4 regions of the Nitrogeniibacter aestuarii genome follow, and region 3 is predicted to be linked to each of the others. Evidence: predicted binding sites of a transcription regulator. Region 3 holds the regulator's gene; each other region holds the start of a gene.
What was found. The regulator sigma-54, encoded in region 3, starts transcription at its own class of promoters, with help from an activator protein. The targets are predictions, from matches to a motif close to TGGCACGCTTNCTGCTNA.
Positions count from the first base shown of each region.

Region 1: J0W34_RS11825 (circularly permuted type 2 ATP-grasp protein) is a predicted target of sigma-54. The motif match lies at 3,322-3,339, and genes of this name have one in related genera.
Region 2: J0W34_RS22300 (pilin) is a predicted target of sigma-54. The motif match lies at 3,904-3,921, and genes of this name have one in related genera.
Region 4: glnA (type I glutamate--ammonia ligase) is a predicted target of sigma-54. The motif match lies at 5,517-5,534, and genes of this name have one in related genera.

Region 1 covers NZ_CP071321.1:2,563,188-2,570,435, forward strand. The annotation lists gene J0W34_RS11805 (aspartate kinase) at 7-1,236, opposite strand; gene J0W34_RS11810 (helix-turn-helix domain-containing protein) at 1,510-1,809, shown strand; gene J0W34_RS11815 (radical SAM protein) at 1,836-2,675, opposite strand; gene queD (6-carboxytetrahydropterin synthase QueD) at 2,758-3,207, shown strand; gene J0W34_RS11825 (circularly permuted type 2 ATP-grasp protein) at 3,419-4,834, shown strand; gene J0W34_RS11830 (alpha-E domain-containing protein) at 4,866-5,807, shown strand; gene J0W34_RS11835 (transglutaminase family protein) at 5,906-7,248, shown strand, end outside.
Region 2 covers NZ_CP071321.1:3,494,437-3,501,684, reverse strand. The annotation lists gene J0W34_RS16305 (FHA domain-containing protein) at 1-388, shown strand, start outside; gene J0W34_RS16300 (3',5'-cyclic-nucleotide phosphodiesterase) at 492-1,259, shown strand; gene J0W34_RS16295 (GspE/PulE family protein) at 1,416-3,773, shown strand; gene J0W34_RS22300 (pilin) at 3,978-4,358, shown strand; gene purB (adenylosuccinate lyase) at 4,479-5,849, shown strand; gene J0W34_RS16280 (DUF2322 family protein) at 5,911-6,228, shown strand; gene J0W34_RS16275 (hypothetical protein) at 6,276-6,647, opposite strand; gene secF (protein translocase subunit SecF) at 6,683-7,248, opposite strand, start outside.
Region 3 covers NZ_CP071321.1:497,625-504,872, reverse strand. The annotation lists gene thiL (thiamine-phosphate kinase) at 146-1,114, shown strand; gene J0W34_RS02355 (phosphatidylglycerophosphatase A family protein) at 1,144-1,629, shown strand; gene J0W34_RS02350 (CinA family protein) at 1,639-2,124, shown strand; gene recA (recombinase RecA) at 2,220-3,263, shown strand; gene recX (recombination regulator RecX) at 3,274-3,720, shown strand; gene lptB (LPS export ABC transporter ATP-binding protein) at 3,707-4,429, shown strand; gene J0W34_RS02330 (RNA polymerase factor sigma-54) at 4,444-5,856, shown strand; gene hpf (ribosome hibernation-promoting factor, HPF/YfiA family) at 5,871-6,194, shown strand; gene ptsN (PTS IIA-like nitrogen regulatory protein PtsN) at 6,312-6,797, shown strand; gene hprK (HPr(Ser) kinase/phosphatase) at 6,766-7,248, shown strand, end outside.
Region 4 covers NZ_CP071321.1:3,686,610-3,693,857, reverse strand. The annotation lists gene clsB (cardiolipin synthase ClsB) at 1-139, opposite strand, end outside; gene J0W34_RS17165 (endonuclease/exonuclease/phosphatase family protein) at 136-882, opposite strand; gene J0W34_RS17160 (RuBisCO large subunit C-terminal-like domain-containing protein) at 942-2,030, shown strand; gene J0W34_RS17155 (cupin domain-containing protein) at 2,032-2,481, shown strand; gene nadA (quinolinate synthase NadA) at 2,540-3,640, opposite strand; gene J0W34_RS17145 (rhodanese-like domain-containing protein) at 3,729-4,181, opposite strand; gene J0W34_RS17140 (cation diffusion facilitator family transporter) at 4,238-5,416, shown strand; gene glnA (type I glutamate--ammonia ligase) at 5,599-7,008, shown strand; gene J0W34_RS17130 (DUF4124 domain-containing protein) at 7,138-7,248, shown strand, end outside.

The sequences.
Region 1 (7,248 bases), 2.1 Mb from region 3:
ACCCTATCAAGCAGCTTGTTCATCAAGGCCGAAAGCCTTGTGCAGAACACGTACAGCCAACTCGAGATACTTCTCGTCAATAACGACGGAAATCTTGATTTCCGAGGTCGAGATCATCTGGATATTGATCCCCTCCTCAGCCAGGGTTCTGAACATCTTCGAGGCGACACCCGGGTGCGAGCGCATGCCCACACCAACGATCGACACCTTTGCCATGCTCTTGTCGCCTTCGATGCTGCGCGCGCCGATGTGCTCGCGAGAGGACTCGAGAACAGCGACCGCCTTGTCGTAATCGCCTCGGCTGACGGTGCAGGAAAAGTCCGTCAGGCCATCATGACCAACGTTCTGGATGATCATGTCGACGTCGATATTCGCATCCGCAATCGGCCCCAGAATCTGGTAGGCGATTCCGGGCTTGTCGGGCACACCCAGCACGGTGAGCTTGGCTTCGTCACGATTGAAGGCGATGCCGGAGATGATCGGCTGTTCCATAGTGTCTTCTTCCTCAACGGTAATCAGTGTGCCCTCACCGCCATCCTCGAAACTGGACAGCACGCGGAGCTTGACCTTGTATTTGCCTGCGAATTCGACGGAGCGGATCTGCAAGACCTTAGACCCCAGGCTCGCCATTTCGAGCATTTCCTCGAAGGTCACCTTGTCCAGCTTGCGCGCCTCCGGCACGACACGCGGGTCCGTCGTGTAGACACCATCAACATCGGTGTAGATCTGGCATTCATCCGCCTGCAGTGCAGCGGCCAGCGCAACGGCGGTGGTATCGGAACCACCACGTCCCAGCGTCGTGATGTTGCCGCTTTCATCCACCCCCTGAAAACCCGCAACAACGACCACATTGCCGGCATCGAGATCACGGCGCATGTTCGCCTCATCAATACTGAGGATGCGTGCCTTCGTATGCGAGCTGTCCGTCAGGATGCGCACCTGCCCGCCGGTATAACTTTTGGCACCCACACTGGCTTCGTGAAGTGCCATGCAAAGCAGACCGATCGTGACTTGCTCTCCGGTGGAGACAACAACGTCGAGCTCTCGTGGTGTCGGGTTGGCGGAGATCTCTTTGGTCAAACCGATAAGTCGGTTGGTTTCCCCGCTCATGGCGGAAACCACGACCACGACTTGATGCCCCTGCTCCCGGAAGCGGGCGATGCGGCTGGCCACGTTCTTGATACGCTCGGGCGTACCGACTGAGGTGCCACCATATTTCTGGACTATGAGTGCCATAGGTATTCCTGATGATCTTGTCCGACGAACGGCGTGTAAAACCGGCTATTGTACCGAAACCCGCACGGTTGATGGCGGTCTCAGAAAGTGGTGCGGGAAAACCCTCACCACATATTTATTGCAGGTAAGTGAACGATCGTGAAAAAATGCTTGTGTTATTTCAAATGACTTGCATATACTTTGATCACGGTATGACCAAAGTTATATACCTTCAAGAAAAGTCAGGACTTGAGCATACCCTCGTAAGATAAGCAATGCGGAGAGGAAATCAGCATGAAAAGCACCGATAAGAAGGTTGACGTTCGAGAGATTCGTCGCAAGCTGGGTCTGAATCAGTCCCAATTCTGGTCCCAGATCGGCGTAACCCAAAGTGGTGGTTCGCGTTACGAGAGTGGCCGCAACATCCCACGCCCCGTTCAGGCTCTGCTGCGTCTGGTTCATATCGAACAGGTCGACATCAGCAAGGTCAAGCGCGAGGACATTGAAGTATCCGAGTATCTGAAAAAGAACGATCCGGATATGTTCAAAGCACTAAAGAAGGAAGCACGCGCTTCACGCAAGACGAGCAAGTAATATCGCTCTCCGTGTTGAGCGCGCAATCAGGGGCTGACGCGAACCGTCAGCCCTTGTTCTTTGATGCGGTCGCCATATTCCTGCAGTTGCGCCTCAGACAGCGGCGTCACCCGCTCAGCCTCCGGTTGCATTGATTCCCGCGCGACACCATAGAGCAACACGCCGCTCAGGCGATCCACACCGGCCGCATCAAGACAGCGCAGATAGGCATCGATCTGAGCCTCCGTCGGCGGCACACCATCCCAGGCGAACAAACAGGTCTGAACCCACGTCGGACAGAGTTCGGCGCACCGGGCCAGCGAACGACTGACTTTGTCAGCGTCGAGCGATACGCCGTTGATGCGTTCGATGTCGTCAGCGCGCCCTGCATCGACCTTGAACCAAACCTCCCCGCCCGCTTTTGCCAATACCTTGAGCCCATGCTGGACTGCGGGCCTGTGAACCAGACTGCCATTGGTGATGAGACGTACAGGCAGATTGTGCAATCCAGCCTCATCGCGCAACCGGACAACACGCTCGACAATGCGATCGAAATGCGGCGCACTTGTCGGCTCCCCGTTACCCGAAAAGGCAATATCCTGAATGCGGCGCAAGCCTTCCGGTACGTGGCGCTCCAGATAGTCGCCTGTCGTCAAGGCGAGAAGGAAGGATTGCAATTCCTCTTCCAGCAGGACTTCATCAATCTCGGGAGCCGCCCCCCGCGTCAGATTCGGCACCTGGCAATACACGCAATGCCAGTTACATGCGTTGTTCGGATTCAGATTGATGCCGATCGACACGCCACCGGCCCGTCGCGAGAGTACGGGATAGACATAGGTCATCCCGGCGAAGTCCCGCCGATGATCCGTCACTTTCAATACCTTCATTGCTCCACTCTCTGTTGCGCCGGCCCGCTGTGAGTCGGGAACCGGATGATATAATCCGCCTCCCTTCAATCGAGACGCCCCGATGCGCATCACCCGTCGACTCGAATTCGATGCTGGACACCGGATTCCCGATCATGCCAGCCAATGCAAACATCTGCATGGCCATCGGTACGTGCTTGAAATATCCCTGACCGGCGACATCATCCAGAAGGCCGGCGACCCGGCCAACGGCATGGTGATGGATTTTGGCGAGATCAAGCACATTGCCAAGCGTGAGCTCGTCGACCACTGGGATCATGCATTCCTCGCGTACCGGCACGACACCCCCATCGTCAACTTTCTGGCAAGTCTGCCTGATCATAAGACCGTATTGCTCGACGCAGTTCCGACAGCAGAAAATCTGGCGCTCATCGCGTTCCGCATTCTCGACGCGCACTACACCGATTCTTTCGGCAACCATCTCCGGCTCGAACGGGTACGCCTGTTCGAGACGCCCAACTGCTGGGCAGACTTCACCCGGGACATGCTTTAAGGCACGCACCGTTTACACGCGCGTCCGCAGAGCCGCCCGCACCAAAATGGGGCAATTCTGCCCCTAATTTCTCCTGCAGCATGATCAAAAGATGCTTCCGCCACGATTCCGACCTGGCACGGAGCATGCGTAAGCCTTGTCGGGCGAAGCAATATCGCCCTCGGGAACTTCAAGACCCCGAATACAGCAATTCGAACAAGGCAGAGAAACCATGGGCGCATCTTTCTACAACGAAATGCACGCGGCCGACGGCAGCGTAAGACCGCATTACGACTGTTTTGCCAATTGGCTCAAGAGCACGCCGAGCGAGCGAATCGACCGCCGACGCGCAGAGGCCGACATGGCCTTCCACCGGGTGGGAATTACCTTCGCCGTCTATGGAGAAGATGAAGGCACCGAACGGTTGATTCCGTTCGACATCGTGCCGCGCATCATTCCATCGGCAGAATGGAAAGCCCTCGCGGCGGGATTGAAGCAGCGCGTGAAGGCACTCAACGCTTTCCTTCATGACATCTACCATGATCAGGCCATACTTGCGGAAGGACGCATTCCCGCAGATCAGGTACTCAAGAACGGTCAGTTCAGACCCGAAATGCTGGGTGTCGACGTCCCGGGCGGCATCTACGCCCACATCGCCGGTGTCGATGTGGTTCGCGCGGGCGAAGGTGAGTTCTATGTTCTGGAAGACAACCTGAGAGTCCCCTCCGGGGTGTCTTACATGATCGAAGACCGCAAGATGATGATGCGGCTCTTTCCGGAATTGTTCGCACGGCACAAGATTGCACCCGTACTGCATTATCCAGACCTGCTTTTCGACAGCCTCAATTCGGTGGCACCACTTGGCGTCGAAAACCCGACCGTGGCCGTCCTGACGCCGGGCGCACTGAACAGCGCCTACTTCGAACACACCTATCTGGCGCAACAGATGGGCGTTCAGTTGGTCGAGGGCCGAGACCTGTTCGTCCACGACGACACCGTCTGGATGCGCACCACCCAGGGACCGAAGCGCGTCGATGTCATCTATCGCCGAGTGGATGACGATTTCCTCGATCCACGGGCTTTCCGCAAGGACTCGATGCTTGGCGTCCCCGGACTGCTCGATGCCTACAAAGCCGGTCGCGTGACGCTCGCCAACGCGATTGGCACCGGCGTGGCCGACGACAAGTCGATCTACCCGTTCGTCCCCGACATGATCCGCTTCTATCTGGGTGAGGAGCCGCTGCTCAGCAATGTGCCGACCTATGTCTGCCGCGAACCCGATGACCTGGCCTACACGCTCGCTCACCTGCCCGAACTCGTGGTGAAAGAGGTTCATGGCGCCGGCGGTTACGGCATGCTCGTCGGCCCGGCATCCACCAAGGCCGAAATCGAAGCGTTCCGCAAACAGTTGCAGGCCCATCCCGAACGCTACATTGCCCAGCCCACGCTCTCGTTGTCCAACTGCCCCACCTTTGTTGAATCCGGTATTGCACCTCGGCATATTGATCTGCGGCCTTTCGTTCTCTCGGGCGAGGAGGTTCGCATGGTGCCGGGCGGCCTGACCCGAGTGGCCCTGCGCGAAGGCTCGCTGGTGGTCAATTCGTCCCAGGGCGGTGGTACCAAGGACACCTGGGTCCTCGAAGACTGAGCAACCATTCGACTACGCAGAAAGGATCAATATGCTGAGCCGCACAGCCGACCATCTGTACTGGATGGCCCGCTATATCGAACGCGCCGAATGTCTGGCACGCTTGCTCGACGTGACATGGCAAATGTCGCTTGTCCCCCAATCCACCGAAGTGGCCGACCAGAACTGGCGGGCCATCATTTCGCTCAATAGTCTGGAAGAGCCGTTTTTCGAGCGCTTCGACGAAGCCAACGCAAACAGCGTTCTGAGGTTCATGCTCACCGACATGAGCAACCCCGCGTCGGTCTACAACTGCCTTCGAATGTGCAGGGAAAACGCCCGCGCCGTGCGCGACACCATCACCGCAGACATGTGGGAGACCTTCAACACGTCCTGGCTCGAGCTTCAGACCCACCGATTCGATTCGGTGCTGTCAGACCCGGCCGAGTTTTTCGAATGGGTCAAACTGCGCTCGTCGCTGGTTCGTGGCGCCACGCTGGGCACCATGCTCCAGGACGAGGCCTACAACTTCATCCGTCTGGGTACGGTGCTCGAGCGCGCCGACAATACAGCCCGAATACTGGACGTCAAATACCACGGGATGCAACCCGGGCAGCGCGAAGGAACCACCGATTTCTACCAATGGGGCGCCCTGCTCCGGTCGGTGTCTGCCTTCGAGGTGTATCGCAAGACGTATCGCTCGGTCATCAGCCCTTCGAAGATCGCTGAATTACTGATTCTTCACCCGAGCATGCCCCGCTCACTCAACTTCTGCATGCGTGCCGTTGTCAAAAGTCTTGAACTGGTGGCAAATGAACAGTCAGGTGAGACACAGCGACGCGCCGGCAAGCTGTACAGTGAGGTCAGATATGGCCGCATCGACGACATTCTGAGCCGGGGCCTGCACGTTTTTCTGACCGACTTCATGTCGCGAATCGAAGATCTCGGTGACCGAATTCACTGCGACTTCCTTGAAACCTCTATCGCCGCATGAGGCTCTGATGCCGGGTTTTTCCGGATGTCGATCACGTTCGTCATCAACTCGGCGTTAGAATCCATGCTGTACCGCACCATATCCTTCCGGAGCTTATCGTGTCGATCCACGTCGCCCTCAATCACGTTACCGAGTACAGCTACGACCGACTGGTTGAACTCGGCCCTCAGGTTGTCCGCCTACGGCCCTGCCCCCATTCGCGCACGCCGATCCGCTCCTACAGTCTGAAAGTCACACCGGGCAACCACTTCATCAACTGGCAGCAGGATCCCCAGGCCAACTGGCTGGCGCGCCTGGCTTTCCCTGAGAAGACCGACAAGCTGCGCATCGAGGTGGATCTGGTCGCCGAAATGTCGGTGATCAACCCGTTCGATTTCTTCCTGGATGAATACGCAGACAAGATTCCCTTCGAGTACGAGGCATGGCAGCGTCACGAACTGACGCCCTACATGTACAAGCTGCCCCTGCTCGATGGCAGCGCGCCACTATTCGAGGCCTACCTCAAGGGCATTGATCTCACACCCAAGCGCAGCGTCGATTTCCTGGTCGAACTCAACCAGCGTCTGGAACAGCACATCGACTACACGATCCGCATGGAACCGGGCGTTCAGACGCCCGAAGAAACGCTGAAGAAGCGCAGCGGTTCGTGCCGCGACACGTCCTGGCTGCTGGTGCAACTGTGCCGCCATATCGGCCTTGCTGCCCGTTTTGTTTCAGGCTACCTGATCCAGCTCACAGCCGATGTAAAGGCACTTGATGGCCCCCAGGGGACTGACCACGACTTTACCGACCTGCATGCATGGTGCGAGGTGTACCTCCCGGGTGCCGGCTGGGTCGGGCTGGACCCCACCTCCGGCCTGTTTGCGGGCGAAGGCCACATTCCGCTGGCGTGCACGCCCGAGCCGGCCTCTGCCGCCCCGATCACCGGCGGCGTCAGCAAGAGTGAGGTCGAATTCGGCCACGCCATGTCGGTCACCCGTATCTTCGAAGCGCCGCGCGTCACCAAGCCATACTCCGATGAGCAATGGGCCGACATCGAGGCCCTGGGTCATCAGGTGGACGCCGACCTCAATGCCATGGACGTGCGCCTCACCATGGGGGGCGAGCCTACCTTCGTGGCGTCGGATGACCCCGACGGCGCCGAATGGAATACCGAAGCGATGGGTCCGACCAAGCGTCTGCGCGCAGCAGACCTTTACCATCGCCTCAAGGACAAGTACGCCCCCTTCGGTCTGGCTCACTTCGGCCAGGGCAAATGGTATCCGGGCGAGCAACTGCCACGCTGGGCACTGAACTGCTTCTGGCGACACGACGGCGAACCGATGTGGAAAAACCCGGCGCTACTCGCGGACGAAAAGAAAGACTACGGCGTGACCGAAGCCGATGCCGACAGGTTGCTGCAACGCATTGCGCAGTTCCTCGGCCTTGATCCGCAGTTTGT
Region 2 (7,248 bases), 1.7 Mb from region 3:
AACCGACACCGTGGTCGCAGCAGCCGACCGACTCTCCGAGTCGGTAACGGACGCAACACAGATTTTCAGCCGCTCTTCGTCGGTGACTTCCACCGGGGGTGTTCAGTCAAAACCGGTCGAAGGGCAACTTGGGATCATCCAGGTGCTGTCCGGCCAGAACGCCGGCCGCGAGCTGGAACTGAAGAAATCCCTGACCACGCTGGGCAAACCGGGAACGCAGGTGGCCGTCATTACCCGTCGTCCTCATGGTTACTTCATCACGCATGTGGAAGGATCGACCTTCCCTGTCGTCAATGGCCAGACGCTCGACGCGCAGGCGCGACACCTTGCTGACCATGACATCATCGAGATCGCCGGGGTCAAGATGGAGTTCTTTCTCCGGGATTAATGCCCGATTGTCTGCCGCCTGAGCTCGGTGTGACTTTTTTCGCAATTCACGCCTCGGTGGCGATGCTAGTCTCCCAGCTGGTTTTACTATCCTGGCGATGCAAATGAAATTCAGGGTGCTTGGCTGCAGCGGGGGCATCGGGGGGCGTGATGCGCGCACCACAGCTTTCCTCGTTGACGACGATATCCTGATCGATTGCGGTACGGGGGTCGGCGAGCTCGACTTCGATGCGCTCTTGCGCATCAATCACATTTTCATCACGCACGCCCATCTGGATCACATCGCATTCCTGCCATTGCTGATCGACACTGTCGGTGATGCGCGGGGAGCGCCGGTGACAGTGTATGCCACCGACGAGACGCTGCGCATATTGCGCTCCCACATTTTCAATTGGCTGGTCTGGCCTGATTTCAGCGCGATCCCGGATCGTCATCGACCGTTCATGCGCTTTCAGGTTTTGCGCAAAGGCGAAGAAGTCTCGCTGGATGGTCGCAAGATCAAGGCGCTGCCCGCGTATCACACGGTACCGGCTGTGGCCTATGCGCTCGACAGTGGTCGGGGGCAGCTGGTGTTTTCGGGTGATACAACGTACACACGCGAACTCATCGATGCCATCAATGCGCTTCCGGCACTGCGTTATCTCGCGATTGAAACCGCCTTCTCCGACGCCCAGCACGCACTCGCGCTGGCATCCCGGCATCTGTGTCCCACCTTGCTTGCCCAATTCCTAGATGCACTGACCGTGTCGCCCGAGGTGTTCATCAGCCATCTCAAGCCCGGCCAGGGGGAGCGGACCATGGCTGAAATCGCAGCGTATGGTGGGCGGCTTCAGCCCAAGCGGCTGCAAAACGGGCAAGTGCTCGAGTTTTGACGGGCTTATTCCTGCTTTGATGCTTGCCTTCTGACCTCAGAATGCTGTCTGAGGCAATCTGCTTCGTTCGTTCGTCGGCCGCTCCGGGACGTAGAATGATGACTCCCGATCTCGCCGAGGCCGGATTCGCCATCAGAAACAGTGGGAAGCCCATTCATGAACCTTGCAAAAGGTAGCGCTCAGTCCAACAAGGGGGTCGCCGGGCGGCTGGCATTCTTCAAGGGATTGCAGTCGGTCACGACACGAATTCACGCCACGCACAACATCGATGAAATCATCTTCGAGTTGTCGAACGACTTGTGCGATCTCTTCGAGGCAGAGCGCCTGACCATCTATACCGTTGATGAGACCGGTGGTGCGATCGTCTCCAAAGTGAAGATGGGCCTGAACAAGGTCAACAGCATCCGGCTACCCATTTCCGAAAACAGTATTGCCGGGTTTGTGGCGCTCACACGCGAAATGCTCAACCTGCCTGATGTCTATGACCAAGCCGCACTGAAGGCGATCAGCCCGGAGCTGGAATTCCGCAAGGAAGTGGATGATGTCACCGGCTTCCACAGCCGCCAGATGCTGGTGGCGCCGATCGTGTCGCCAGAAAAGGATGAACTTGAAGGGGTGCTCCAACTCATCAACACGCGCGACAACCAGCCTTTTTCGCCGATCGCCGAAGAAGGGCTGATGGGGCTTGCGCAGACACTGGGTGTGGCCTTCTCGCATCGAACGAAAACGGCAAGCGCACCGCGGTCCAGGTACGATTTGCTGGTGCTCGAAGCCAAGATCACGCCAGAGGAGCTCGACGAGGCCACCCGGGCAGCGCGCGATCAGGGCATCTCGACCGAAGAGGTGCTGGTGACGGCCATGGGGCTGTCCTTGGCGGAAGTGGGTCATGCCGTTGCGACATTCTTCAATGTCTCCTATGAGCAGTTCAATCAGGACCGCATCAAGCCGGTTGACCTGTTGCGCAATATCAAACGGGAATTTGTCGAGCAGAGTCACTGGATTCCGCTCGAAGAAACCGAAGAAGGCGTGGTCATCATGGCCACCGACCCGGAGCAGATCCGGGCGTCGAGAGTCGCTCACAACGTCTTCCCGAACAAGAAGATCGTCATTCGCGCGACCACAGCGCAAGAATTCTCGAAGACAGTGGATCAATTCTTCGAGGCGAGCCTCGACCTGACCTCGGTCGATGACTTGCTGTCCGACCTCGGCGAAGACGAACACGAAACGTCGATGGCGGATGAGCTGTCCGCCGCCGCAGACAACGAGCTCGTCAAGCTGGTGAACAAGATCATCGTCGATGCATACAAGCAGGGGGCGTCCGATGTTCACATCGAACCGCGCCCGGGCAAGGAGAAGACGCAAATCCGTTTCCGCAAGGACGGAACGCTCGTGCCCTATATCGAGGTGCCGGCCAGCTATCGCAATCCGCTGGTGACACGGATCAAGATCATGTGCGATCTGGATATATCCGAGCGACGCAAGCCGCAGGACGGCAAGATCAAATTCCGCCGCTATGCCCCACTCGATATCGAGTTGCGCGTGGCGACCGTGCCGACTGCTGGCGGCATGGAAGACGTCGTCATGCGCCTGCTGGGCAACAGCGAGCCCATCAAGCTGGACAAGCTGGGCCTCTCCGAGCGGAACCTCCGGCGGCTGAAATCCGCCATCGAAAAGCCCTACGGCATCTTCTTCGTCTGTGGCCCCACCGGGTCCGGCAAGACGACGACGTTGCATTCGATTCTGGGTTACATCAACACGCCCGAGACCAAGATCTGGACGGCCGAAGATCCGGTTGAGATCACCCAGAAGGGCTTGCGCCAGGTTCAGGTCAATCGCAAGGCAGGCCTCGACTTCGCCACCATGATGCGCGCCTTCCTGCGCGCCGACCCGGATGTGATCATGGTGGGGGAGATGCGTGATCACGAAACCGTCTCAGTCGGTATCGAAGCCTCGCTGACCGGCCACCTTGTGTTTTCGACGCTTCACACCAACAGCGCACCCGAATCCATCGTGCGCCTGCTCGACATGGGCATGGACCCATTCAACTTTGCGGATGCACTGCTGGGCATCCTGGCGCAGCGTCTGGCAAAGCGGCTGTGCTCGAAGTGCAAGGAGGCCTACCACCCGGATGAGGCCGAATTGAATGCGCTGCTGGACGAGTACTGTCTCGATCTGCAAATGACCCAACCGTTCAAGGACGATGCGGTCGCTGCGCGCGATACGGTGGAGAAGGAATGGCGTGTGGGCTTCGGGGACAAGTCCGGAAAGCTGACCTTGTATCGACCCAAGGGCTGCTCTGAATGCACTCACGGCTACAAAGGGCGTGTCGGCCTGCATGAACTGATGCTGGGCTCGGATGACGCCAAGCGCCAGATTCAGGAACGTGCGCGTGTCGCGAAGCTGCTTGCCGTCGCGCTGGAGGAGGGGATGCGGACGCTCCGGCAGGACGGGATTGAAAAGGTGTTGGCGGGTATTACCGACATGGCGCAGGTGCGGAAAGTCTGCGTACGGTGACGCGACGCGTCAGGTGGGGTGACGCAAATCGTCAGTTTGAAGGGCTTAACTCGCGTAAAGAGGGCTACTGAAAATGAGGCGCCTTTTCTTTTTTATATAAATTCAATGGTTTAAGTTTTCTCTGTAAAACTGGCACGCACTCTGCCTTAGAAACGACGAGCGGACGCAGTCCGTGGCCAAACAAATTCTTTCTGGAGAAATCTCATGAAAAAGACAATGAAGCGTTCGCAAGCCGGTTTTACCCTGATCGAACTGATGATCGTGGTCGCCATCATCGGTATCCTGGCTGCAATCGCACTGCCGCAGTACCGCTCCTATACCCAGCGTTCTGCCAATAACGCGTGCTTGGGTGAAGCAAAAGCAATCGCTAACGGTGTCGTTGCTGCAATCGCGAACCAAAATGACGTTAACCTTCTTCCAGGCATTCCGGCAAACGGTGCCTGCTCCGCATATGCAGGTGTCCCCAATGATGCAGCGACTTTGGCTGCAGTTGCGCAAGGCGACAACTTTACGGCGACTCCGACGGCTCCAGGGACTGGCACCGTCACATGTTCCATGGACACTGGTAACTGCAATCACCAGTAACGTGGGCATAGTGCCCTGAAGGTTTAAAGCCCCAGCGGTCGCGCTGGGGCTTTGCATTCGTGAGAAGGGTAGCGGCTGTTCGCGGTAGAATTGGGCATTAAGCCAACGTTGAAAAGTCTTATGCCGTCACATTCTAATATTTCCATTTCGCCTCTTGATGGGCGTTACCGTGCCAAAGTCGAAAGCCTCCAGAGCCATTTTTCCGAGTACGGACTGATTCGAAACCGAGTCAAAGTCGAGGTGCTCTGGCTGTTGGCTCTCGCCGCTTCTGATGCCATTCCCGAGGTTGCACCTTTCTCAAACTCATCGAAAGCCGCGCTCACCGGCGTGGCTGAGAGTTTTCTCCCCGCAGACGCCGAAGCCGTCAAGGCCATCGAAGCGACCACGAACCACGACGTCAAGGCGGTCGAGTACTGGATCAAGCAGCACTTCGCGAATAATCCCGAGGTGATGAAGGTCTCTGAATTTGTGCACTTTGCGTGCACTTCGGAAGACATCAACAACACCGCACATGCGCTCATGCTCAACGATGCGCGCAAGGACGTGATGCTGCCGACGCTTGATCGCGTGATCGCGCGTTTCGTTGAACTGGCTCACGATCTGGCGGATGCGCCGATGTTGTCGCGCACGCACGGTCAGCCGGCGAGCCCGACGACCATGGGCAAGGAGATGGCGAACATCGCCTATAGACTCCAGCGTGCCCGCAAGGCGATTGCCGCGGTGGAGATGACGGCCAAGTTCAATGGTGCGGTGGGCAACTACAACGCGCACCTGTCTGCGTATCCGGACGTGGACTGGGCGGCGTTCAACAAGAAGTTTGTCGAAGAGTCGCTGGGGCTGGTGTTCAATCCGTACACCATCCAGATCGAGCCACACGACTCCATGGCGGAACTGTTCGATGCCATGGCTCGTTGCAACACCATGCTCATCGATGCCTGTCGTGATATCTGGAGCTACATTTCCCTGGGTTTCTTCAAGCAGAAGCTCAAGGAAGGCGAGGTGGGTTCCTCGACGATGCCGCACAAGGTCAACCCGATTGATTTCGAAAACGCTGAAGGCAATCTGGGCATCGCCAATTCGTTGCTGCGTCATTTCAGTGAGAAGCTGCCGATTTCGCGCATGCAGCGTGACCTGACCGATTCGACCGTGTTACGCAATATGGGCGTGGCTTTCGGGCACACGCTGCTGGCCTACGATTCTCTGCTCAAGGGGTTGGGCAAGTTGCAGGTCAATCGCGACGCGCTGGCTGCAGATGTGAACGAAGCGTGGGAAGTGCTGGCCGAGCCCGTGCAGACCGTGATGCGCCGGTACGGGGTTGAGAATCCGTACGAGCAGCTCAAGGCGCTGACCCGGGGCAAGGGCATCACCAAGGAAGCCCTGCAGGCGTTCATTCAGACGCTGGCGATCCCGGAGGCTGAAAAGACGCGCCTGATGGCGATGACGCCGGCCAACTACATCGGTATCGCAGAAGAACTCGCCAAGGCGATTTGAAGCGGTAAGGTTTGATCAGGGCGCCTTCGGGCGCCCTTTGCATTTGATTTGGAGAAGCAGCATGGCGTTTGCCGACAACCTCAAGGACCTGCCCAAGGTCTCGCATCTGGAAGCCATCCAGTTGCTGGACGCCGAGGGTAATGAAGTGGCCCGCATCGAAAACAAGCCGGGGCAGGCGGGGTCGCTCGCGGTCTACAACCACCTCGCCCAGATTTTCGGCGCAATTTCGCCGGACGCGGCGAAGAAGGGGCTGGACCTGTATGCCGAGCATACGGAGGATGCTTTGCAGAACCCGGGCAAGCACCCGAATATCGATCGCCTGGTGGGGCTGGCCGAGCGCGGCGAGACGCTTCGGGTGAAGCAGGTGTTTGCTGTCTGACAGCGAATCGTGCCCAGCATGAAAAAAGCCGGCTGGTGCCGGCTTTTCTATTTGGCCTGCTTGGCAGCCTCTCGTTCTTTTTCCTCCAGTAGTGCGGCTTTCTTGCTCGAGAAGCCGATGAACATGTAAGCGAAGAGATAGGTCCAGAAGATGAGGGCGGCCAGTGATGCCCAGATCTTGAAGGGCAGACCGACCACCAGCACCAGTGCGGCAATGGCCAGGGCCGCGATGCCACCAATCAGGTTCACGGTCACCAGCAGCGGCTTGTAGCGTTCCGGGTCGTGCAGTTGCTTGCCGCTCCAGTTGGCCACCAGATCAAGACGGTTGCGCTTGCCGATGCGCCAGGCACGGGACAGCATCCAGATCGACAGGCCGATCAGGCCAAGATAAAAGGTAAGACCATAAAAATTGATCTGCATGTGTTCCCTCTCCCCCTGTAGTGATGTGGCGTCGTTCAGACGACAGCTTCTTCTTTCTGCTTGGGCGGCTGTATGAACTGTTCGCGTGATACGCCCAGCCACATCACGATCGGGCTGGCCACCAGGACTGATGAGTAAATGCCGAAGCAGATGCCGATGGTCAGTGCCAGGGAGAAGTAGTACAGCGTTTCACCACCGAAGATGAGCATGGAGAGCACCATCACCTGAGTACTGCCATGGGTGATGACCGTCCGTGAGATGGTGCTGGTGATGGCGTGGTTCAGCACCGAGGGGGTATCCATGCCGCGTTTTTTCTTGAAGGTTTCGCGAACCCGGTCGAACACCACCACCGATTCGTTCACCGAGTAGCCGAGCACGGCCAGCACGGCCGCCAGCACGGCCAGTGAGAACTCCCACTGGAAGAAGGCGAAAAAGCCCAGGATGATGATCACGTCGTGCAGGTTGGCGATGATCGCGGCGACCGAAAAGCGCCATTCGAAGCGCAAGGCCAGGTAGATCATGATGCCGATGATCACCAGCAACAGTGCCATGCCACCGTCGGCGGCCAGTTCGTCGCCGACCTGAGGGCCGACGAATTCGA
Region 3 (7,248 bases):
CTTTGCTTCGCGCGGCACCGGCCACAGGGCCACGCGAGACAAGCGTTACATTCTAACAAACTAATTTTGCGCAAACGTTTCGTCACATTTGCAGCCCATTCGGCGCGGGCGCTATGCTGGCGCGTCCAAGAAGCCCATTCGACCCATGCCGTCTGAATTCGACCTGATACACCGCTATTTCCAGTGGCCCGTGACCCACACGGACCTGGGTGGCGGCGACGATGCCGCACTCATCACCCCCGCCCCGGGTCACCAGTTGGCCGTATCGGCCGACATGCTGGTTGAGGGACGCCACTTCTTCGAGAACGCCGAGCCCGAAGCCCTGGGCTGGAAATCGCTCGCGGTGAATCTGTCCGACATAGCGGCCATGGGCGGAGTTCCCCGCTGGGCGTTTCTGTCTCTGGCCCTGCCGGCCGTCGATTCCGACTGGCTCGATGGCTTCGCCAGGGGGTTCAGGGCCTGTGCGAGCACCTTCGGCGTGGATCTCGCCGGTGGCGATACGACACGCGGGCCGCTCACCATCAACGTGACCATCATGGGAGAAGTCCCCACCGGAATGGCCATCACACGCGCCGGCGCCCAAGCGGGCGACGAGGTCTGGGTGTCAGGCCAGCCCGGCCGCGCTGCGCTGGCCCTGTGGCATCTGCGTGACGGCACAGCGCTCGATCGGACGATGCGCGATGACTGCATGGCGGCGCTACACCGCCCGCAACCCCGCACCGGACTGGGCATGGGCCTGCGTGGCCTGGCCAGTGCAATGCTCGACGTGTCGGACGGTTTGCTCGGCGACCTGGGGCACATTCTGGCATCCAGCGGCGTGGGCGTTCGCCTCCGCGAAGCGGGCCTGCCCACGGCACTCCTGCTGACCGCCTGTGGCGACGCCGGTCTCGCACACAAAGCCTGCCTGACCGGCGGCGACGATTACGAGTTGCTCTTTACCGCCCCCGCGGCGCACCATGATGCGATCGAAGCCGCCGCGCGCACGGCTGGCGTGCCGGTACATGCCATCGGCACCCTTGTGTCGAGCAACGACGGCTGCCGTATCCAGCGCATCTCCGGCCACATGGAAACACTCGAGATGCGTGGCTTCGACCATTTCACCTCCGATCACTGAACCGACCCAAGACATCACTCGCCCCACCCATGCGACGCCCCGATCTGCAGTTTCTGTTCGCTCATCCGGCACACTTCATCGCGCTCGGCTTTGGCGCCGGTCTATCGCCCAAAGGCCCGGGCACCGCAGGGACACTCGCCGCCTGGCTGCTGTTCCCCTTGCTGAGCACGGCCCTGCCCGAGCCCATGTTGCTGCTCTTCTTGCTGACGGCCTTCGTGCTCGGCGTTTTCGCAGCGGACCGCACCGGCAAGGCGCTTGGCGTCTCTGACCACGGCGCCATCGTCTGGGACGAAATGGTGCCCTTCTGGCTGGTCTTGGCTTTCACACCTGCCACCCTTGGCTGGCAGGCCGCCGCCTTCGTGCTGTTTCGCTTCTTCGATATCGTCAAACCACAACCCGTGGGCTGGGCCGACAGCAAGGTCAAGGGCGGATTCGGTGTCATGCTCGACGACGTGATCGCCGCCGGCTACACCCTGCTGGTGCTGGCCATTGCCATGCGCCTCCTGGAGGCCTGAGACATGAGCATGGATGACGAACTGCTTGAGCTGGCCCTGAGTACCGGCAAAGCCCTGGAGACGCGCGGCTGGATCCTGACCACGGCGGAATCGTGCACCGGCGGCTGGATCGCAGAGGCAATCACGGCCATCTCGGGCAGTTCGGCATGGTTCGACACCGGGTTCGTCACTTACTCCAATGCCGCAAAAATGAGGCTGCTCGCCGTGCCGGAGTCAACGCTCCAGCAATTCGGCGCGGTTTCGACACAAACCGTGGAGGCCATGGTCACCGGGGCACTGGCAAACAGCAATGCAAACGTGGCCATCGCGGTCTCGGGCGTCGCCGGCCCGACGGGCGGCACGCCCGACAAACCCGTCGGCACGGTCTGTCTGGCCTGGTCATGGCCCGGACAGCCGGTTTTTTCGGAAACTTGTCACTTCAACGGCGATCGCACCAGCATCCGTCGCCAGACGGTGATTCACGCACTGAGCTCGATACTGTATAAAGCTACATGAGCAGTCACTGGGAATGCGCCCCCGGAAAAACGGACGCAACACACCAGCAAACTCTGTGCCATAATCATCATCAACCGAAATTGAGGACATTCCACATGGACGACAACAAGGCCAAAGCGCTCGCCGCCGCACTGTCGCAGATCGAAAAACAGTTTGGTAAAGGCTCGATCATGCGCATGGGCGACGACAACCTCGCTCGCGACATCGAAGCCGTCTCGACCGGCTCGCTGGGCCTCGACATCGCGCTGGGCCTGGGTGGCCTGCCCCGTGGACGCGTGGTCGAGATCTACGGCCCGGAATCGTCCGGTAAAACAACGCTGACGCTGCAAGTCATTGCCGAGATGCAGAAACTCGGTGGCACGGCCGCCTTCGTGGATGCCGAGCACGCGCTGGATGTCGGCTACGCCGAGAAGCTGGGTGTCAACATCGACGATCTGCTGGTCTCCCAGCCCGACACCGGCGAACAGGCGCTCGAGATTTCCGACATGCTGGTGCGCTCCGGCGGCATCGACATCGTCGTGATCGACTCGGTGGCAGCCCTGACGCCAAAAGCCGAAATCGAAGGCGAAATGGGCGACCAGCTGCCGGGCCTGCAGGCCCGCCTCATGAGTCAGGCCCTGCGCAAGCTCACCGCCAACATCAAGCGCACCAATACCCTGGTGATCTTCATCAACCAGATCCGCATGAAGATCGGCGTGATGTTCGGCAACCCGGAGACCACCACCGGCGGAAATGCACTGAAGTTCTACTCGTCCGTGCGTATCGACATCCGCCGTACCGGCACCATCAAGAAGGGCGACGAGGTGGTCGGTTCCGAAACCCGCTGCAAGGTCGTCAAGAACAAGGTGGCTCCTCCGTTCAAGCAGGCCAACTTCGACATCCTGTACGGTGAAGGTATCTCCCGCGAGGGCGAAATCATCGATCTGGGCGTTGAGGCCAAGATCGTGGACAAGGCCGGCGCCTGGTATTCGTACAACGGCACAAAGATCGGTCAGGGCAAGGACAACACGCGCGAGTACCTGAAGGCCAACCCGGCCATCGCGCGTGAAATCGAAAACAAGGTTCGCGCCACCTTCAACCTGTCGGCCATGGCCGCCATCGAGGCCGCTGCCGAACCGGTTGAATCGACCGAGGCCTGAGCCCGAGCCTATGGCAGACGCCCTGAAGGCCCGCGCCCTGAGACTGCTCTCGGGGCGCGAGCACAGCCGGGCCGAACTGGCGCGCAAACTGGGCAGCGAAGGCAACCGGGATGAGCTCGACGCACTGCTCGACCGCCTGGAGTCGCTGGATCTGCTCTCCGATGCGCGATTTGCTGAAAGTTATGTTCGCAGCCGCCAGACCCGGATGGGCAACCGGCGATTGCGTCTTGAATTGAAACAGAAGGGCGTGCCCGACCATTTGATCGACGCCGCTCTTGAAGAGGCCACCGACTCGGACGACGCCGTGCGCGCCCGTGAAGTGTGGGAAAAGAAATTTGGCCGGCAGCCGGTCGACGCCCGTGAATGGGCGAAGCAAGCCCGCTTTTTGCAGGGCCGGGGCTTTGCTGCCGACGTGATACACAAGATTCTGAAAGATCGCGACGATGAGCCTGCTTAGGGTCACCGGACTACAGAAGAAGTACAAGTCACGCACCGTGGTGCACGACGTCTCGTTCGAGGTCGGCAGCGGTGAAGTGGTGGGTTTGCTCGGCCCCAACGGCGCGGGCAAGACCACGTGTTTCTACATGATCGTGGGGCTTGTCGCCGCCGACGGCGGACAGATCACCCTCGACGAAGCCGACGTGACCCATCTGCCCATCCATGCGCGCGCGAAGCTTGGCCTGTCTTACCTGCCTCAGGAAATGAGCGTATTTCGCAAGCTCACGGTCGAGGAGAACATCCTTGCGGTGCTGGAGCTTCAGGGCCTGCCCAGGACAGCCCAGCATGAAAAGCTCGAAGAACTGCTCGAAGAACTCGGGATTGCCCACCTGCGCGACAGCACGGCCATCTCGCTTTCCGGGGGTGAGCGGCGCCGATGCGAGATCGCGCGGGCCCTGGCCACGTCGCCACGGCTGATCCTGCTCGACGAGCCGTTTGCCGGCGTTGACCCCATCGCGGTGCTCGATATCCAGAAGATCATTCGCTTCCTGAAGGACCGTGGCATCGGTGTGTTGATCACCGATCACAACGTGCGCGAAACCCTCGGCATCTGCGAGCGCGCATTCATCATCAACTCGGGTGAAGTGCTTGCCAGTGGCACACCATCCGATATCGTGCAAAATGACCAGGTACGTCAGGTCTATCTCGGCGAACATTTCAGACTCTGACAGCGCGATTCCCCATGAAACCCACACTTCAACTCAAACTCTCGCAGCACCTCACGCTGACGCCACAACTGCAGCAGTCCATCAAACTGCTCCAGCTGTCGACGATCGAGTTGAATCAGGAAATCGAGAAGGCACTGCTCGACAACCCGCTGCTTGAGCGTGAAGAGGGCCCCGGCCCCGAAAGCGGCAGTGAGGGCGATGGCGAAGGCGAGCGCAACGAAAGCGAGAGCACCGAGTCCCAGAGCAACGAAGTGCTCGACGCGATGTCCGACTGGGCCAGCTCCAGTTCGGGCAGCAGCAGCAACCGGGACGATGACGACGACAGCGACTTTCAGTCCTTCCACGCCGCCCAGGTATCGCTGCGGGAACACCTCGACCAACAGATTGCACTGACCCCGATGAGCGACCGCGACCGGTCGCTGGTCCGCCTGCTCATGGAAGCTCTCGACGACGATGGCTACCTGACGCAATCACTCGACGACATTCTGGAGATGTTCGATCCGGAGAACGAAGTCGAGATCGAAGACCTGCAGATTGCCCTGCACCACCTGCAGCACCTCGACCCCCCGGGCGTCGGCGCACGCAGCCCGTCCGAATGTCTGGCACTCCAGCTGCGCTCGCTGCCCGAGTCACCCACCCGTGATCTGGCCATGCGCATCGTTGTCGAGCACCTCGAATTGCTGGCCCAGCGCGACTTTGTCCGCCTCCGCCGTAACCTGCAATGCTCGGAAGACAGCCTGCGGGAGGCGCACCACCTCATCTGCAGCCTCAGCCCGCGTCCGTGCGCCGAGTTTGCCCTCAACGACACGCGTTACGTCATCCCGGACGTGGTCGTGCGCAAGGTCCGCGGCCGGTGGACGGCCGCGCTCAACCCCGAGGCCATGCCCAAGCTCAAGGTCAATGCCCTGTATGCGCAATTGCTCCAGCAGAATCGCGGCAACAACGGCGATCTGGGCGGCCAGCTGCAGGAGGCCAAATGGCTGATCAAGAACGTGCAGCAGCGCTTCGACACCATTTTGCGCGTCGCGCAGTCCATCGTTGACCAACAGCGCCAGTTCTTCGATTATGGAGAGGTGGCGATGCGCCCCTTGACGCTGCGCGAGATCGCAGAGGAACTGGAGTTGCACGAGTCGACGATTTCACGCGTCACCACGCAAAAGTACATGTCCACGCCCCGCGGCGTACTGGAGTTCAAGTATTTCTTTGGCAGCCATGTTGCGACCGATACCGGTGGCGCTGCCTCGTCGACCGCCATCCGCGCGTTAATTCGTCAACTTGTGGAGGCTGAAGACCGTAAAAAACCCTTATCCGATTCCAAAATCGCAGATTTACTTGGCCAGCAGGGCATGGTGGTGGCCCGACGCACGGTTGCCAAATACCGTGAGTCCCTCAACATCCCGCCGGTCAGCAAACGCAAGACGATCTGACTACAGGAGCGATCATGAACCTCAATATCACCGGACACCATGTGGAAGTCACGCCCGCCATCCGCGAGTATGTGGAATCCAAGCTGGATCGTGTGATCCGACACTTCGACAACGTCACCAGCGTGAATGTCATCCTGTCGGTCGAGAAGCTGGTCCAGAAAGCTGAAGTGACCCTGCATGTGCGTGGCAAGGATCTGTTCGCCGAAAGCGAAAACGAAGACATGTACGCTGCCATCGACGCCATGACCGACAAGCTCGATCGTCAGGTCCTCAAGTACAAGCAGAAGGTCCAGGGGCACAGCAACGAAGCGCTCAAGCACCAAAGCATCGAATCGTGATCGATTCCCTCGCCGCCTGACCGGGGACAAGGGTTTATAATGCGGGCCAATCCGCTCAATTAACCCGTCCCGCCCCGGCCGGGCGGTCTCGACCCCAAGGGGTCGCAAGAAGTCTCCATGAACCTCATTGCCTCCCTCCTTTCCTCCGATAACGTCCTCGTTGACCTCGAAGCCAGCAGCAAGAAGCGCGTCTTCGAACAGGCAGGCCTGATTTTCGAAAACAATCAGGACATTGGCCGCAGTACGGTCTTCGACAGCCTCTTCGCACGCGAACGGCTCGGCTCTACCGGACTGGGTCAGGGCGTCGCCATCCCGCATGGTCGAATCAAGGGCCTCAAAGAGGCGACCGGAGCGGTCATCCGTCTGAGCACACCGATTCCCTTCGACGCCCCTGACGGCAAACCCGTGGATCTTCTGTTCGTGCTGCTGGTGCCCGAACAGGCCACCGAGCAACACCTTCAGTTGCTGTCAGAGCTCGCGCAGCTGTTCAGCGACAGCGAATTCCGCGATCGCGTCCATCATGCGTCGGATGCGGCTGCCGTACACGCCCTGTTCACCACATGGGGTGCCCATGCGCCAGACCAGCGTCAGCCGCCTCTTTGAGCGAGTTGGCGAACGCCTTGAGCTGACGCACATCTGCGGCACGCTCGACCGGACGCTGTCGGTCTCCGAAGAACGCGTCTGGCCCGCCGATCTCGTCGGGCACCTGAATCTGATTCACCCCGAGCGACTCCAGATCGTCGGCATGGCCGAAATTGCCTGGGCACGTCGCCAGACCGCGAATCGCCTTGCCCGCTATGTCGAGGAAATTCTGTCGGCCCGCCCGCCAGCCATGATCGTGGCTGACGGCTGCGAGGTGCCAGCGACCTTCGAGCGCAAATGTGCGGCGGCTGACGTGGCCCTCTTCCGCTCACCGCAGCCGGCGGCCAGTGTCGTGGATCAACTGCGACTCTATCTGTCTCGCGAAATGGCAGAACGTACGGCCCTCCATGGCGTGTTCATGGACGTGCTCGGCCTTGGCGTCTTCATCACGGGCGACTCGGGCGCCGGCAAA
Region 4 (7,248 bases), 1.5 Mb from region 3:
GAATGTAGGTTTCGATGAAGACATCCGAGCGGGCGGTTTCAATGGCCGCCTCCAGTGCCGGGAAAAACTCGGCACCGGTTTCAAGCAGCTCGAGTTGATTGCCCTCGGAAAAGTGGGGCCACAGCTCAGTGTGGCTCATTCGGGGAGGCGAAACTCGGCGGTCAGCGCGGCATGGTCGGAAATGCGCGACCACGGCGGACCGCAGTGCACTGCGCACTGTTCAACCGTGAGGCCGCGCACGTAGATTCGGTCGAGCCGGAACATGGGGAACGAACTGGGGTAGCTGCGCGGCGGTCGCCCTTCGGGGCTGAAGACTTCCACCAGATCGAGTTTGGAGAGCAGGTCGCGCGGCGCGTGGTTGCGCCAGTCGTTGAAATCCCCGGCCACGATCATGGGCGCATCCGGCGGGGCGAGTTCGATCATGCGCCGGGCAAGGGCTTCCATCTGACGTCGGCGGCTACCCGCAAACAGGCCCAGATGCACGCACACGGCGTGCACCGGCGGTCTGTTCTCCGCGATCCGGATTTCACAGTGGAGCAGGCCGCGTCGCTCGAAACGATGGTCGGATACGTCCTGGTTGTGTGTGCTGATGATCGGATAGCGACTCAGGATGGCGTTGCCGTGATGGCCGTGGTCGTAGATGGCGTTGCCGCCATAGGCTGCCGAGGGCCAGATGTCGCGGGCCAGAAACTGGTGCTGGGGTTCGCTCGGCCAGTCGGCGTGACGGCGGGCGTGGCCCATGTGCAGCCCCTGCACCTCCTGCAGGAACACGATATCGGTGCCCAGCTGGCGCAGCCGTTCACGCAGTTCGTGAACCATCATGCGACGATTGAACTGGGAGAAACCCTTGTGGATGTTGTAGGTGCAGATGCGCAGGGTCATGGGGGAACGGGCATAATTGCTGCCGAATTGGAAGCGGATGGATTTTTATAACAGAAGCCATGACACGAATGCACGTGACTTACCGCGTCGAGGCTGCCGCCGAGGCCATCGACGAGCGCGCTCTCGGGCTGGCCATTGAACAAAGTGTCGAGTGCCCGTTGGGCGCGGTGCGCGATCCCCGCGTGCGCAACGAGGTGGTCGGACAGGTGCTGGATATTTCACCTGCCGGGGCGGGATGCTTCGACGTGCAGGTGGGCCTCGCCCTCGAGACCGTGGGGCGTGATGCCGGTCAGCTGCTCAACATGATCTTCGGCAACTCTTCCCTGCAGCCTGACGTCCGGGTGCAGGACATCGCCTTTCCGGACGGCCTTCCCGCGCTGCCGGGCCCGCAGTTCGGCGTGGCTGGTGTGCGTCGCAAACTGGGCGTCGCGTCCGGGCCGCTGGCATGCAGCGCCCTCAAGCCTCAGGGTTTGCCGGTCGAGGCGCTGGCCGACCTGGCCTATCTTCAGGCGCTTGCCGGTGTGGATATCATCAAGGATGACCATGGGATAGCCGATCCGGTCCTGGCCCCGTTCACCAGGCGCGTTCCCGCAATTCAGGCGGCGGTGGCACGGGCCAATCGGGAAACCGGCGGGCAAAGCGTGTATGCGCCCAATCTCAGTGGGGGTGGTCGACAGCTCCAGCAACAGATCGCGGTGTGCCGCGATCATGGGGTGGAGGCCGTGTTGATGTGTCCGCTCCTGCTCGGGCCGTCCTCCATGGCCGAGATCGTGGCTGATCAGCCCGACATGATCGTGCTTGGCCACCCGGCGCTGGCTGGGGTGGCACGAATTCACCCGGCGGTGATGTACGGGACGCTGTTTCGCCTGTTCGGTGCCGACATGGTGATTTTCCCCAACTTCGGCGGCCGGTTTGCAGACGGCGCCGATGTGTGCCGGCAGATCGCAGCTGCGGCCCGCGCGCCGCTTGAGGGCCTGCCTGCGGCCATGCCGGTGCCCGCTGGCGGACTGACGGCAGATCGGGTGCCTGAGCTGGTGGCGTTCTATGGTCCTGACGTGGCCTTGCTGATCGGCGGTAGCCTGCTCGCGGCTGACGATCCATTGGCGGCCATGACGTCCTTTGTCGAATCGATACGCAAGGAGCGATGACATGACTGACTCCAACATTCGTCGCGCCCGCGAGGGCTTCCTGTGGGAAGGCGTGGAGGTGCTGGCTTACAAGGACAAGGGCAGCGCGCCCTTCAGGGACGTGACGCGCCAATTGCTCTTCAGGACGGATGATCTGGGGTGCGAGCTTCGCTACTTCGAGGTGTCGGCGGACGGGCACTCCACGCTGGAGCGCCACGAGCACGCCCACGCGGTGATGATTCTGCGGGGTCGCGGTGTGTGTCTGGTGGGGACGGAGCTGCGTTCGGTCGGTGCGCACGATCTGGTGAGCATCCCGGCCTGGACCTGGCACCAGTTCCGCGCCAGCGCCGGCGAGCCGCTCGGTTTCCTGTGCATGGTCAACGTGGCACGGGATCGCCCCCAGCTGCCCGGAGAGGCGGACCTTGCTCAGTTGCGTGCCGACCCGAAGGTCGCGGCCTTCATCCGCACCTGATGCAACGAAAACGGCGCCCGAGGGCGCCGTTTTCAATTGGGAGTACTGCCTGCCCTGGTCAGGAGACCGCCAGCATACGGTCCAGCGCAACCTTGGCCAGTTCCGCTTCATGCGGCGGCACTTCGATCTGATTGACCACGTTGCCTTCGACCAGGTTCTCGAGTGTCCAGGCCAGATGCTGTGGATCGATGCGCTGCATGGTCGAGCACATGCATACGGTGGGCGCCATGAACTCGACGACAACGCCGCGGCTCTTTTCCTCTTCGGCGAGGCGATTGACCAGGTTCAGTTCGGTGCCCACCAGCCAACGCGCATTGTCCGGGCCGGCCTTGATGGTGTTGATGATGTACTCGGTCGAACCCACGTAGTCGGAGGCCTTGCAGACGTCCAGATTGCTCTCCGGATGCGAGATGACCAGACCATCCGGGTGCTGCATGCGCCAGCGGCGGATGTGGCTTTCCTGGAACATCTGGTGCACCGAACAGTGACCTTTCCACAGCAGGACCTTGGCACTCTTGATCTGCTCCGGGGTCAGGCCGCCATACTCCAGATCCGGGTCCCAGACGTGCATGTCTTCAAGCGGAATGCCTTTCTTGAAGCCCGTCCAGCGACCCAGGTGCTGATCGGGGAAAAACAGCACTTTCTCGCGCTGCTTGAACGCCCAGTCGAGAATGGTGGGCGCGTTGGTGGAGGTGCACACGATGCCGCCATGCTCGCCACAGAAGGCCTTCAGGTCGGCCGCCGAGTTGATGTAGGTGACAGGGGTGATCTGCTCGTCCGGTGTGCCCAGCACTTCGGTCAGTTCGCGCCAGCAGCGCTCCACCTTGGCCAGGTTGGCCATGTCGGCCATGGAACAGCCGGCGGCCAGGTCCGGCAGGATGGCGATCTGATTGTCCTTGGAGAGGATGTCAGCCACTTCGGCCATGAAGTGCACGCCACAGAACACGATGTACTCGGCATCGGTCTGGGAGGCGAGCTTGGCCAGCTTGAGCGAGTCACCGGTCAGATCGGCATGCTGATAGACATCGGCACGCTGGTAGTGGTGACACAGCAGCACGGCCCGGTCGCCCAGCTTGGCGCGGGCGGCGCGAATGCGCTCCTGTGCCTGGGCGTCCTGCAGTACGTTGAACTTGTCGAAACTGATGGTGGCCACTTCCATGGGGCGTTCTTCCTCAAACAGGGGCGGTGGTCAGACCGCCGACGGGGCGGCCAGTTCCGGCCCGCCCTCGGGTGTCACAAAATCTGAATCAGCCCTGATGCCAGGGCAGTCCGGCCTTTCGCCAGCCACCGATGCGGTTGCGGTGGCCGTTGGCGTCCTTGTCGCCCTCGAAGCCCTCCAGCACGTTATAGCTCTCGGTGTAGCCGTTTTCGGCAGCGACACGAGCCGCATTGTTGGAGCGGGCGCCGCTGCGGCAGATGAACATCACCAGCGCTTCCGGATCGACCTGATGCTTGAGTTCGGCCAGAAAGCTGGCATTGGGCTGGTTGCCCGGATAGCTCATCCACTCGATTTCCACCGAATCGGGAATGCGGCCGACCCAGTCCCATTCCGCCCGCGTGCGGACGTCCACGAGACGGGCGCCGGGGGCCAGTTGCCACACCTGATGCGCTTCGGCGGGGGTGAGGGCGCCTGCATACGGCAGATTCAGGTCTTCGGCGCGTTTTTTTGCCAAAGACAGAATGTCGGTCAATGTTCCCATGGGGGTGATCCGGCTAGAATGGCGGACTTGGAATTATACCGAATACCCAATCCTTCATGACCGGTGATGCTCAGCCCGTGCAAGCGGAAATCTCGGACGCGGAACGCTCACGTCGCATTCAGCGGGTCACCCTGGTCGCCATGGGCACCAATTTCACGCTCAGTGTGCTGCAGATCATCGTCGGCATCTGGGCGAACGCATTCAGTCTGGTGGTGGATGCCACCCATACGTTCTCCGATCTGCTGACGGACGGGCTTGTCCTGATGGCTTCGCGCAAGGGGGCTGATCCGGCCGATGCGAACCATCCCTACGGACACGAGCGCTACGAAACGGTCGTTTCCCTGTTTCTGGGGCTGGTGCTTGTGGCCGTGGGCTGCGGCTTCCTGTGGTCGGCCGGGGATCGCATTCAGTCGGCCCAGGCGCTGCCGCCTCTGCACGTGGCCGCTCTGTGGATGGCTGGCGGTACGCTGGTGGCCAAAGAGCTGCTCTTCCGTTTCACACTCGCCGCAGGCCGGCGCTTCAAGTCACGCATGCTCGAGGCCAACGCCTGGCATGCGCGGACCGATGCCGCGTCGTCGCTGGTGGTGGCGCTGGGCATTGCCGGCGGGCTCGCGGGGTATCGTTTCGTCGAGCCACTGGCTGCCGCGCTGGTGGGCTTCATGATCATCCGCATGGGGCTGATGCTGGCGTGGCAGGCCATTCGCGAACTGGTGGATACTGCGCCCTCGCGCGAACTGGTCGGCCGTATTCGCGCAACGATCGACGAAACCCCGGGCGTCATCAATGGGCATGAACTGCGTACCCGGCGTATGGCCCATCGCATACTGTGCGACGCGCATATCCAGGTGGATCCGCGCATTACCGTTTCCGAAGGGCATTACCTGTCCGAACGGGTTCGACGCCGGATTCTGGCCAATCATCCTGAAGTGCAGGACGTGCTGGTCCATGTCGACGCCGAGGATGATCTCGATCATCTGGCCTTGCCGATGGCCCGGATGCCCGATCGCGACACGCTGATCAAAACAGCGAGCGACATTCTCTCGAGCGCACTGCCTGCACCGGATCGCGTTCTGGTGCATTATCTCGGCGGTCGGGCCGAGCTCGAGTGTTATTACCCGTTTGAGGTTCTTGCGCAATTGGACGATCATGATCGACTTCGCGCAGGTATCGACGCGGGCATTGCCGCCCGACCCGAGATTCGTGCGATCCGGGTTTACGGTAGAGCTGCCCCATAATGGGGCGCACAATTCTGGGGCGCACAAATTTGGTGCGATTGAAGTGAACGATTTCGCGGTGTCACCGCCTTGAGGGGGCTCCGCACACTGATTTTGGCAGTGGCACGGTCCCTGCTTGGTCAGAACCCGCAAATTGCCGCATGCGGCAAGTTTTTAAACAAAGCTCATCACGAGGAGTGGCCATGAGTGCTAAAGATGTCATGAAGATGATTGAGGAAAATGAAGTTCGCTTCATTGACCTCCGTTTTACCGATACCCGCGGCAAGGAGCAGCACGTCGGTCTGCCCGTGTCCGCCTTTGAAGAAGAGCACTTCGAGCACGGCCACCCGTTCGACGGTTCTTCCATCGCTGGCTGGAAGGGCATTCAGGCTTCCGACATGATCCTGATGCCGGATCCGGATTCTGCGTATCTGGACCCGTTCTTCGACGAATCCACCCTGGTGCTGTCCTGCGACGTGATCGAGCCGTCCGACGGCAAGGGCTACGACCGCGATCCGCGCTCCATCGCCAAGCGCGCCGAAGCCTACCTGAAGAGCACCGGCATTGGTGACACCGCCTTCTTCGGCCCGGAACCCGAATTCTTCATCTTCGACGCGGTCGAGTGGAGCGTCGATATGTCCGGCGTGTACTCCAAGATCATCTCCGAAGAGGCCGCATGGTCGACGGCCGAGAAGTTCGAAGGCGGTAACGTGGGTCACCGTCCGCGTGTCAAGGGCGGCTACTTCCCCGTCCCGCCGGTTGACAGCCTGAACGACATCCGTGCTGCCATGGTGCTGGCACTCGAAGCCTGCGGCGTGCCGTGCGAAGTGCACCACCACGAAGTGGCCACCGCCGGTCAGTGCGAAATCGGTACCAAGTTCAGCACCCTGACCGAGCGTGCCGACTGGACCCAGACCCTGAAGTACATCGTTCAGAACGTGGCTCACCAGTACGGCAAGACCGCCACCTTCATGCCCAAGCCGATCGTGGGCGACAACGGTTCCGGCATGCACGTTCACCAGTCCATCTGGAAAGACGGCCAGAACCTGTTTGCGGGTAACGAGTACGCCGGCCTGTCCGAAATGGCCCTGTACTACATCGGCGGTATCATCAAGCACGCACGTGCCCTGAACGCCATCACCAACCCGGCCACCAACTCCTACAAGCGTCTGGTGCCGCATTACGAAGCCCCGGTCAAGCTGGCTTACTCTGCCCGCAACCGTTCCGCTTCCATCCGCATCCCGTTCACGGCCAACCCGAAGGGCCGCCGTCTGGAAACCCGCTTCCCGGATCCGATGGCCAACCCGTACCTGTGCTTCTCCGCACTGCTGATGGCTGGTCTGGACGGTATCCAGAACAAGATCCACCCGGGCGACGCTGCAGACAAGAACCTCTACGATCTGCCGCCGGAAGAAGATGCAAAGATCCCGACCGTGTGCGAGAGCCTGGAACAGGCCCTGAAGGCACTGGATGAAGATCGCAGCTTCCTGACCCAGGGTGGTGTGTTCTCCAACGACTTCATCGATGCCTACATCGAGCTGAAGATGGAAGAAGTCAATCGCGTGCGCATGACGACGCACCCGGTCGAATTCGACCTGTACTACAGCCTGTAATCCGAATCCCGGGTTCAAGCGTTGAAAAGGACGGGCAATGCCCGTCCTTTTTTCATGTCCGCGCTCAACGGATCGGCGCACAATGTCATCTCGATTGGTAAACTGCGGGCACACTTTTCGGAAATGCCAATGAAATTTCCCATTGCTCTAGCTGTCCTGAGTCTGGCCAGCGGACTCGCTGCCGCCGACGTGTACAAGTGCGTCGAGACGGACCCGAACACGGGCGAGCAAAAGGTGACC